2 regions of the Nocardioides sp. NPDC058538 genome follow, and region 2 is predicted to be linked to the other one. Evidence: riboswitches for the same ligand, from Rfam matches in the RefSeq annotation. Region 2 holds a riboswitch; the other holds the start of a gene.
What was found. A riboswitch is a leader RNA that binds a small molecule or an ion and turns the genes downstream of it on or off. The one in region 2 is predicted to bind glycine.
Positions count from the first base shown of each region.

Region 1: it holds a riboswitch for glycine, as region 2 does, so the genes downstream of both, gcvP (aminomethyl-transferring glycine dehydrogenase) here and gcvT (glycine cleavage system aminomethyltransferase GcvT) in region 2, are expected to answer to the same signal.

Region 1 is NZ_JBHXNY010000049.1:27,817-31,708, forward strand. It holds gene ACFWQC_RS26345 (bifunctional nuclease family protein) at 1-333, shown strand, start outside; gene ACFWQC_RS26350 (MerR family transcriptional regulator) at 509-1,126, shown strand; glycine riboswitch at 1,208-1,298, shown strand; gene gcvP (aminomethyl-transferring glycine dehydrogenase) at 1,358-3,892, shown strand, end outside.
Region 2 is NZ_JBHXNY010000054.1:10,330-14,221, reverse strand. It holds gene ACFWQC_RS26960 (L-serine ammonia-lyase) at 1-536, opposite strand, end outside; gene gcvH (glycine cleavage system protein GcvH) at 585-956, opposite strand; gene gcvT (glycine cleavage system aminomethyltransferase GcvT) at 977-2,080, opposite strand; glycine riboswitch at 2,238-2,333, opposite strand; gene ACFWQC_RS26945 (CobW family GTP-binding protein) at 2,414-3,445, shown strand; gene ACFWQC_RS26940 (Crp/Fnr family transcriptional regulator) at 3,455-3,892, opposite strand, start outside.

The DNA.
Region 1 (3,892 bases), on a different contig from region 2:
GCCCAGCAGGGCGTGGTGCCGCCGCGGCCGCTGACCCACGACCTGCTCAAGGACGTGCTGGAGGCGACCGGCAACGAGCTGACCGAGGTACAGATCACCTCGGTCACCGACCGTGTCTTCTACGCCAACCTGGTCTTCGCCTCGGGCGTCGAGGTGAGTGCGCGGCCTTCGGACTCGATCGCGCTGGCGCTGCGTACGGGGACCAAGATCGTCGTCTCCGACGAGGTCCTCGACGAGGCGGGGCTCGCTGTCCCGGCCGAGCAGGAGGACGAGATCGAGAAGTTCCGGGAGTTCCTCGACGAGATCACGCCCGAGGACTTCGAGTCCCATTGACGGAAACCCTCAGGTTCAACCTGAGGGTTAGGCCAGGCGACACGCCGGAGGGGTTCTTTGACCAGGGCCCTTGCGACGCTTACCTTGTAGTTGTCTCTGTTGTAACTCCAACGATGTGGTCCCCCCGCCGCAGCCGTTCATTCCCCGAGTGGAGTTACGCACAACGGAGTAGACGATGGAGGACATCGTGTTCGACCACGAACAGAAGCCCGGCCACGGCGCCGACGACGCGCAACGCGCGGCGGAGCAGGCTGACGAGCAGGGCCTTCTCTTCACCGACGATGTCTCGACCCTGCCCAGCGACACCGGTTACCGCGGCCCGACGGCCTGCAACGCGGCCGGGATCAGCTACCGCCAGCTCGACTACTGGGCCCGCACCGGTCTCGTCGAGCCGAGCGTGCGCGGGGCCACCGGCTCCGGCACCCAGCGGCTCTACTCCTTCCGCGACATCCTGATCCTCAAGGTCATCAAGCGACTCCTCGACGCAGGCATCTCGCTGCAGCAGATCCGCGCTGCCGTGCAGCACCTGCGTGAGCGGGGCACCGACGACCTGACCCGCGTGACCCTGATGAGCGACGGCGCCTCGGTCTACGAGTGCACCAGCAACGACGAGGTCATCGACCTGCTCCAGGGCGGGCAGGGCGTCTTCGGCATCGCCATCGGTGGCGTCTGGCGCGAGATCGAGGGCACGCTCTCCGAGCTCCCCAGCGAGCGTACGACCGAGGACGGCGAGCAGGTCGCCTCGATGTCCGACGAGCTTTCCGCGCGCCGGGCGGCGCGCAACGCCGGGTAGGTAAACCTCACGTAACACTCGACCCCGAGACCCCGCGGAGGCGGGGCCTCGGGGTCGAGTCGTTTATGCTGGTGGTGCTGACCATCCCGCACGGGAGAGCTCCTCTCGAAGGGGCGCCGAAGGGGCAATTCCTCCCCGGAAACTCTCAGGCATCCACGACTGTGCGGACCAGGCGACTCTGAAGCGGCGCAGGTGCGGTGACAGAGGGGGAGGGCGTACGAGTTGTCTTAGATGCCCTCAGGAGCCACTGTGTCCGACACGCCCACTCTGTCCGAGCTCGACGCCGCCTCCCCGTTCGTGGAGCGCCATGTCGGCCTCTCGGCCGCCGACGAGGCGACCATGCTGCAACGGCTCGGGTACGACTCGGTCGCGGCGATGATGGATGCGGCGGTGCCGGCCGGGATCCGCTCGGTCGAGTCACTGGATCTGCCGGCCGCGCTGAGCGAGGCGCAGGTCGCGTCGCTGGCGCGGGAGATCGCGGCCTCCAACAAGCCCGGCGAGGCGATGATCGGACTGGGCTACCACGCCACCGTGACGCCGCCGGTGATCCGCCGCAACGTGCTCGAGGACCCGAGCTGGTACACCGCCTACACGCCCTACCAGCCCGAGATCTCCCAGGGCCGCCTCGAGGCGCTGATCAACTTCCAGACCATGGTCGGCGACCTGACCGGCCTGCCGGTGGCCAACTCCTCGCTGCTGGACGAGGGCACCGCGGCCGCCGAGGCGCTGGCGCTGGTACACCGGGCGAACCGCAAGGTCACCCAGAAGAATGGCAGGGCTCCGTTCATCATCGACGCCGACGCCCTGCCGCAGTCGATCGAGGTCGTCAAGGTGCGCGCCGAGGCGATGGGCCTCGAGGTCGTCGTGGCCGACCTCTCGCAGGGTCTGCCCGAGGGTGACGCGATCGGTGTGCTGGTGCAGTACCCCGGCGCCTCCGGTCGTGTGCCCGACCTCAAGGCGGTCATCGACGCGGCCCATGAGCGGGGGGCGCTGGCCGTCGTGGCCGCCGACCTGCTCGCTCTCACCGTCCTGGAGGCGCCCGGCACCCTCGGCGCCGACGTCGTCGTCGGCTCGACCCAGCGCTTCGGCATCCCACTCTTCTACGGCGGCCCGCACGCCGGCTACATGGCTGTCCACGAGGGGATCGAGCGGCACCTGCCCGGTCGTCTCGTCGGCGTCTCCGTCGATGCCGAGGGGCGGCCTGCGTACCGTCTCGCTCTTCAGACCCGCGAGCAGCACATCCGCCGGGAGAAGGCGACCTCCAACATCTGCACCGCGCAGGTGCTGCTGGCCGTCGGCGCTTCCATGTACGCCGTCTACCACGGCCCCGCCGGGCTGCGGACGATCGCGACCCGCACCCACCGCTACGCCGCCGTCCTGGCCGCCGCGCTCAAGTCGGCCGGGCTCCCGCTGGTCTCGGAGACGTTCTTCGACACGCTGGGTGTCACCGTCCCCGGCAGGGCGGCCGATGTCGTCACCGCAGCGCGTCGTTTCGGCGTACATCTTCGTCTCGTGGACGCCGACACCGTCGGCATCTCGACCTCGGAGGCGACCACCCGCTCGACCCTGTCGGCCGTGCTCAACGCCTTCGGCGTCTCGGGTGCGGACCTGGACGAGATCGACCGCACCACGGCCAGCGCGCTGCCCGACGGCCTGCTGCGCACCACCGACTACCTCACCCACGAGGTCTTCAACGCGCACCACAGCGAGACCCAGATGCTGCGCTACCTGCACAAGCTGGCGGCGCGCGACTACGCGCTCGACAAGGGCATGATCCCGCTCGGCTCGTGCACCATGAAGCTCAACGCGACCACCGAGATGGAGCCGATCTCTCTGCCCGGCTTCGCCGACCTGCACCCGTTCGTGCCCGCCGAGGACGCCGCCGGCTACACGCGTCTCGTCGGGGAGCTCGAGGGGTGGCTGGCCGAGGTCACCGGCTACGACGAGGTCTCCATCCAGCCCAACGCCGGCTCGCAGGGTGAGTTCGCCGGCCTGATGGCGATCCGCGGCTACCTGGACGCCCAGGGCCAGGGTCACCGCAAGATCTGCCTGATGCCTTCCTCCGCGCACGGCACCAACGCCGCCTCGGCCGTGATGGCCGGGATGAAGGTCGAGGTCGTGAAGTCGTCCGAGGACGGCACCGTCGACCTCGACGACCTGCGGGCGAAGCTCGACGCCCACGGCGAGAACGTCGCCGCGATCATGGTGACCTACCCCTCGACCCACGGGGTCTACGAGGAGGGCATCACCGAGGTCTGCTCGCTGGTGCACGAGGCCGGCGGCCAGGTCTACATCGACGGCGCCAACTTCAACGCGCTCCTGGGCTACGCCAAGCCCGGCGAGTTCGGCGGCGACGTCTCCCACCTCAACCTGCACAAGACCTTCTGCATCCCGCACGGCGGTGGCGGCCCGGGCGTCGGACCGGTCGCGGTCCGCTCCCACCTGGCCCCCTACCTGCCTTCGCACTCCCTGCACCCGGACACCTCGAAGCGCTCGGGCATCGGCGCCATCTCGGCGGCTCCGTACGGCTCGGCCGGCATCCTGCCGATCTCGTGGGCGTACGTCCGGCTCATGGGCGCTGAGGGTCTGACCCGGGCGACGTCCGCCGCGGTGCTGTCGGCCAACTATGTGGCCTCGCGCCTCAACGAGCACTTCCCGGTCCTCTACCGCGGCGAGACCGGCCTGGTCGCGCACGAGTGCATCCTCGACCTGCGCCCGATCACGAAGGAGACCGGTGTCAGCGTCGACGACGTCGCCAAGCGGCTC
Region 2 (3,892 bases):
GCGCCGGTGGTGAAGGGGAACCGGACGCGCGAGTGATCGGGCACGATCCGGGCGGCGCCGGACGCGTGCTCGTCGACCACGAAGCCACCGCCGACGGAGTAGTAGGTCCGCTCTCGGCTCACCTGCCCTGAGGCGTCGTAGGCGGTGAACACCATGCCGTTGGGGTGGCCCGGCAGGCTCTTGCGTCGATGCATCACCAGGTCGGTCTGGCTATCGAAGCGGATCGGGTGGTGACCGCCCAGCGACAACTCCCCGCGTTCGCGGATGGCCGCCACCCGCGCGGACGATCCCCGGGTGTCGACGGTCGCCGGCTCCTCACCCTCGAGGCCGAGCAGGACCGCGCCCTCCGAGCCGTGCCCGTGTCCGGTCGCGCCGAGCGACCCGAACAGCTCGGCCTTCACCCGCGTGACCGCGTCCAGCTGCCCGTCCTCGACGAGGCCATCGACGAAGATCTTCGCCGCCCGCATCGGTCCCACGGTGTGGGAGGAGGACGGCCCGATCCCGATCGAGTACAGGTCGAAGGTGCTCAAGGTCATCGCCACGACCGGAGCGGGGGCGCCGCTGAGATCAGCGGTCACGACGTTTCACTCCTCGATCAAGGCGTCGTAGGCCGCGGCGTCGAGCAGGTCGGGAGCACCAGAGACACGCATCTCGAAGAGCCAGCCGGCGCCGAACGGGTCGCTGTTGATCAGCGCGGGATCCTCGACGACGGCCGAGTTGATCTCGAGGATCTCGCCGTCGGCGGGCGCGAAGAGGTCGCTGACCGACTTCGTCGACTCCAGCTCGCCGCAACTCTCTCCCCCGGTGATCTTGCTGCCCACCTCGGGCAGCTCGACGAAGACGATGTCGCCCAGGGCCTCGGTGGCGAAGGCGGTGACGCCGACGCGCGCGACGTCGCCGCGGGTCTCGATCCACTCGTGCTCCGCGGTGTACGACAGGTGGGTCGGGTTGCTCATGGCGGTGCTCATTTCTCGGCTCATTTCTTGGAGTAGAAGGGAAGGTCGACGATCTCGGCGTCCTCGCGGCTGCCGCGCACGTCGACGTGGACCTTGGCGCCGGCGGCGGCGAGGTCAGGCCTGACATACGCCATCGCGATGGGACGACCGAGGGTCGGCGACGGGGAGCCGCTGGTCACGGTGCCGATCTCGTCACCGGTGGCCGGGTCGACGACGGCGTAACCGGCCCGCGGGGACCGGCGCCCGGCGGCCACCAGGCCGACGAGCACGCTGCGCGGACCCTCGTCACGGCGTACGGCCAGGGCGGCATCGCCGACGAAGCCGTCGGGCTTGTCGAAGGAGACGACCCGGCCGAGGCCGGCCTCGAAGGGCGTCGTCTCGCGGCTCAGCTCGTGACCGTAGAGCGGCATGCCGGCCTCGAGCCGGAGGGTGTCGCGACAGGCGAGCCCGGCGGGGACCAGTCCGTGCGGCGTACCTGCCTCGGTGATGGCCTCCCAGACAGCAGCGGCCGACGAGGGCGCGCAGTAGATCTCGAAGCCGTCCTCGCCGGTGTAGCCGGTGCGGGCGAGCAGGACCTCGACCCCGGCGACCGTGCCGGCGTCGATGGCGTAGTACTTCAGGGAGGAGACGTCGAGGTCGGTCACCGGAGCCAGGATCGCCGCCGAGGCAGGTCCCTGGACCGCGATCAGCGCCCACTCCGCAGAGGCGTCATGGACCACGGCGTCGTACCCCTCGGCCCGCTCGACCAGGGCCGGCGCGACCACGTGGACGTTGCTCGCGTTGGCGACGACCAGGTAGCGCTCCTGCTCGAGCCGGTAGACGACCAGGTCGTCGATGATGCCGCCGTCCTCGGCGCAGAGCATCGAGTAGCGGGCGCGGCCGATGCCGATCTTCGACGGCCGACCGACCAGGGCGCGGTCGAGGGCGCGTCCCGCCTCGGGGCCGGTCACCTCGATCTCGCCCATGTGGGAGAGGTCGAAGAGACCTGCGGTCGTGCGTACGGCATGGTGCTCGGCGGTCTCCGAGCCGTAGCGAACCGGCATGCTCCAGCCCGCGAAGTCCGTGAACGAGGCGCCGAGCGCCTGGTGGATCTCATGCAGAGGGGTAGGGACGGGTGAGGTCATGTGTGCGGGAGGCTCCCTGCTGGTGGGTGCCGACAGCGGCACCCGTGGACGGGTGACCTCCCCGCTCTGTCATCGCTACCTGAGAGCTTCACCGCCCGAAAGGGCGATTTGCACCGTGGGTGCAGGATCCGGCGGATCCTGTCTTTCCAGAGGTCGCCTCACCACAGCGGTCAGTGGGCCTGAGAGATTCTGGGGAGGTTTGCTCCTTCGGCGCCTCGCCCGGGATGGGCAAGGACTCTCCCGCTGCGGTTCAAGTGGCGGATGTGAAGTTGTGCGGCAAACCTAGGTCTGCCCACCTCGGCCGTCAAGATATGGCGGCCCTACGATGGCTCGGTGCCACCCAACGCCAGCACCCGCGTTCCCGTGGTCATCCTCACCGGCCACCTCGGGTCGGGGAAGACCACGCTGCTCAACCATCTGCTGCGCCAGCCCGGCGCGCGGGTGGGCGTGGTCGTCAACGACTTCGGCGACATCAACGTCGACGCCGGCCTCGTCACCGGACAGATCGACGAGCCCGCCTCGATCGCCGGCGGCTGCCTGTGCTGCCTGCCCGACGCCGGCGGCCTCGACGACGCACTGGAGAAGCTGACCCACCCGCGGCTCGCGCTCGACGTCGTCATCGTCGAGGCCAGCGGGATCGCCGAGCCCGGGACGCTGGCCCGGCTGGTCCGGTTCAGCGGCGTGGAGCGGGTACGCCGCGGTGGGCTCATCGAGGTCGTGGACGCCTCGGCGTACTTCGACACCCTCGACGACGGGCGCGGCCCGGCGCCCGTCCGGTTCGCGGCCGCCTCCCTGGTCGTGGTCAACAAGACGGACCTGGTGCCGGCCGGCGACCGGTCCGAGGTTCTGGCGCGCATCGAGGAGCGCGTGCGGGAGCACAATCCCGAGGTCCATGTCGCGTACGCCGTGGGTGGCCGCATCGATCCGCGGCTCGTCTACGACGCCGCGGTGCCCGAGGACCCGCCCGACGAGCTGCCGATCGCCGCGCTGCTGCGCGAGGCGGCCGCCTCGCACGAGGCTCATCAGCATGCCCGGGCGGTCACCGTGACGACGCCGGGCACCATCGAGCCGGCTCGGCTGGTCGACCTGCTCGAGGAGCCGCCGGCGACGGCGTACCGGGTCAAGGGGACCGTCGCCGTCGCGACCGGCCAGGGACCGCGCAGCTACCACGTGAACCTGGTCGGACGCAGTGCCCATGTGGCGGCCATGCGTACGCCCAACGCGGCGAGCGAGCTCGTGGCCATCGGCCTGGACCTCGAGACCGACCCGGTCCGGCAGCGTCTCGCGGAGGCCCTCGCGCCGGCGGAACGGCCGAGCACCGAGGGCCTTCGCCGGCTCCGCCAACTGGTCCGGGTCAGCCTCTGACCAGCGGATTCACCCCGCCCGGCGCACGATCCGTTCCATGTCGGTGATGATCACCGAACGCGACTCCAGGCGTACCCAGCCCTTGGCCGCGAAATCGGCGAGCGCCTTGTTGACCGTCTCCCGGGCCGCGCCGACGAGCTGCGCGAGCTCCTCCTGGGTGAGGTCGTGGCGTACGTGGAGGCCCTCCTCGGTCTGCTCCCCGAACCTCTCGGCGAGGTCGAGCAGAGCCTTCGCCACCCGGCGGGGCGCGTCGGCGAAGACCAGGTCACCGATCACGTCGTTGGCCCGGCGCAGGCGGCCCGACAGCAGGGCGAGCAGCCCACGCGTCACGCTCGGGCGCCCGTCGAGCAGGCGGAGCAGGTCGTCGTGCGACAGCGAGGCGAGCTCGACCTGGTCGGTGACGGCCGTGACGGTGGACGAGCGCCGACCGGGGTCGAAGAGCGACAG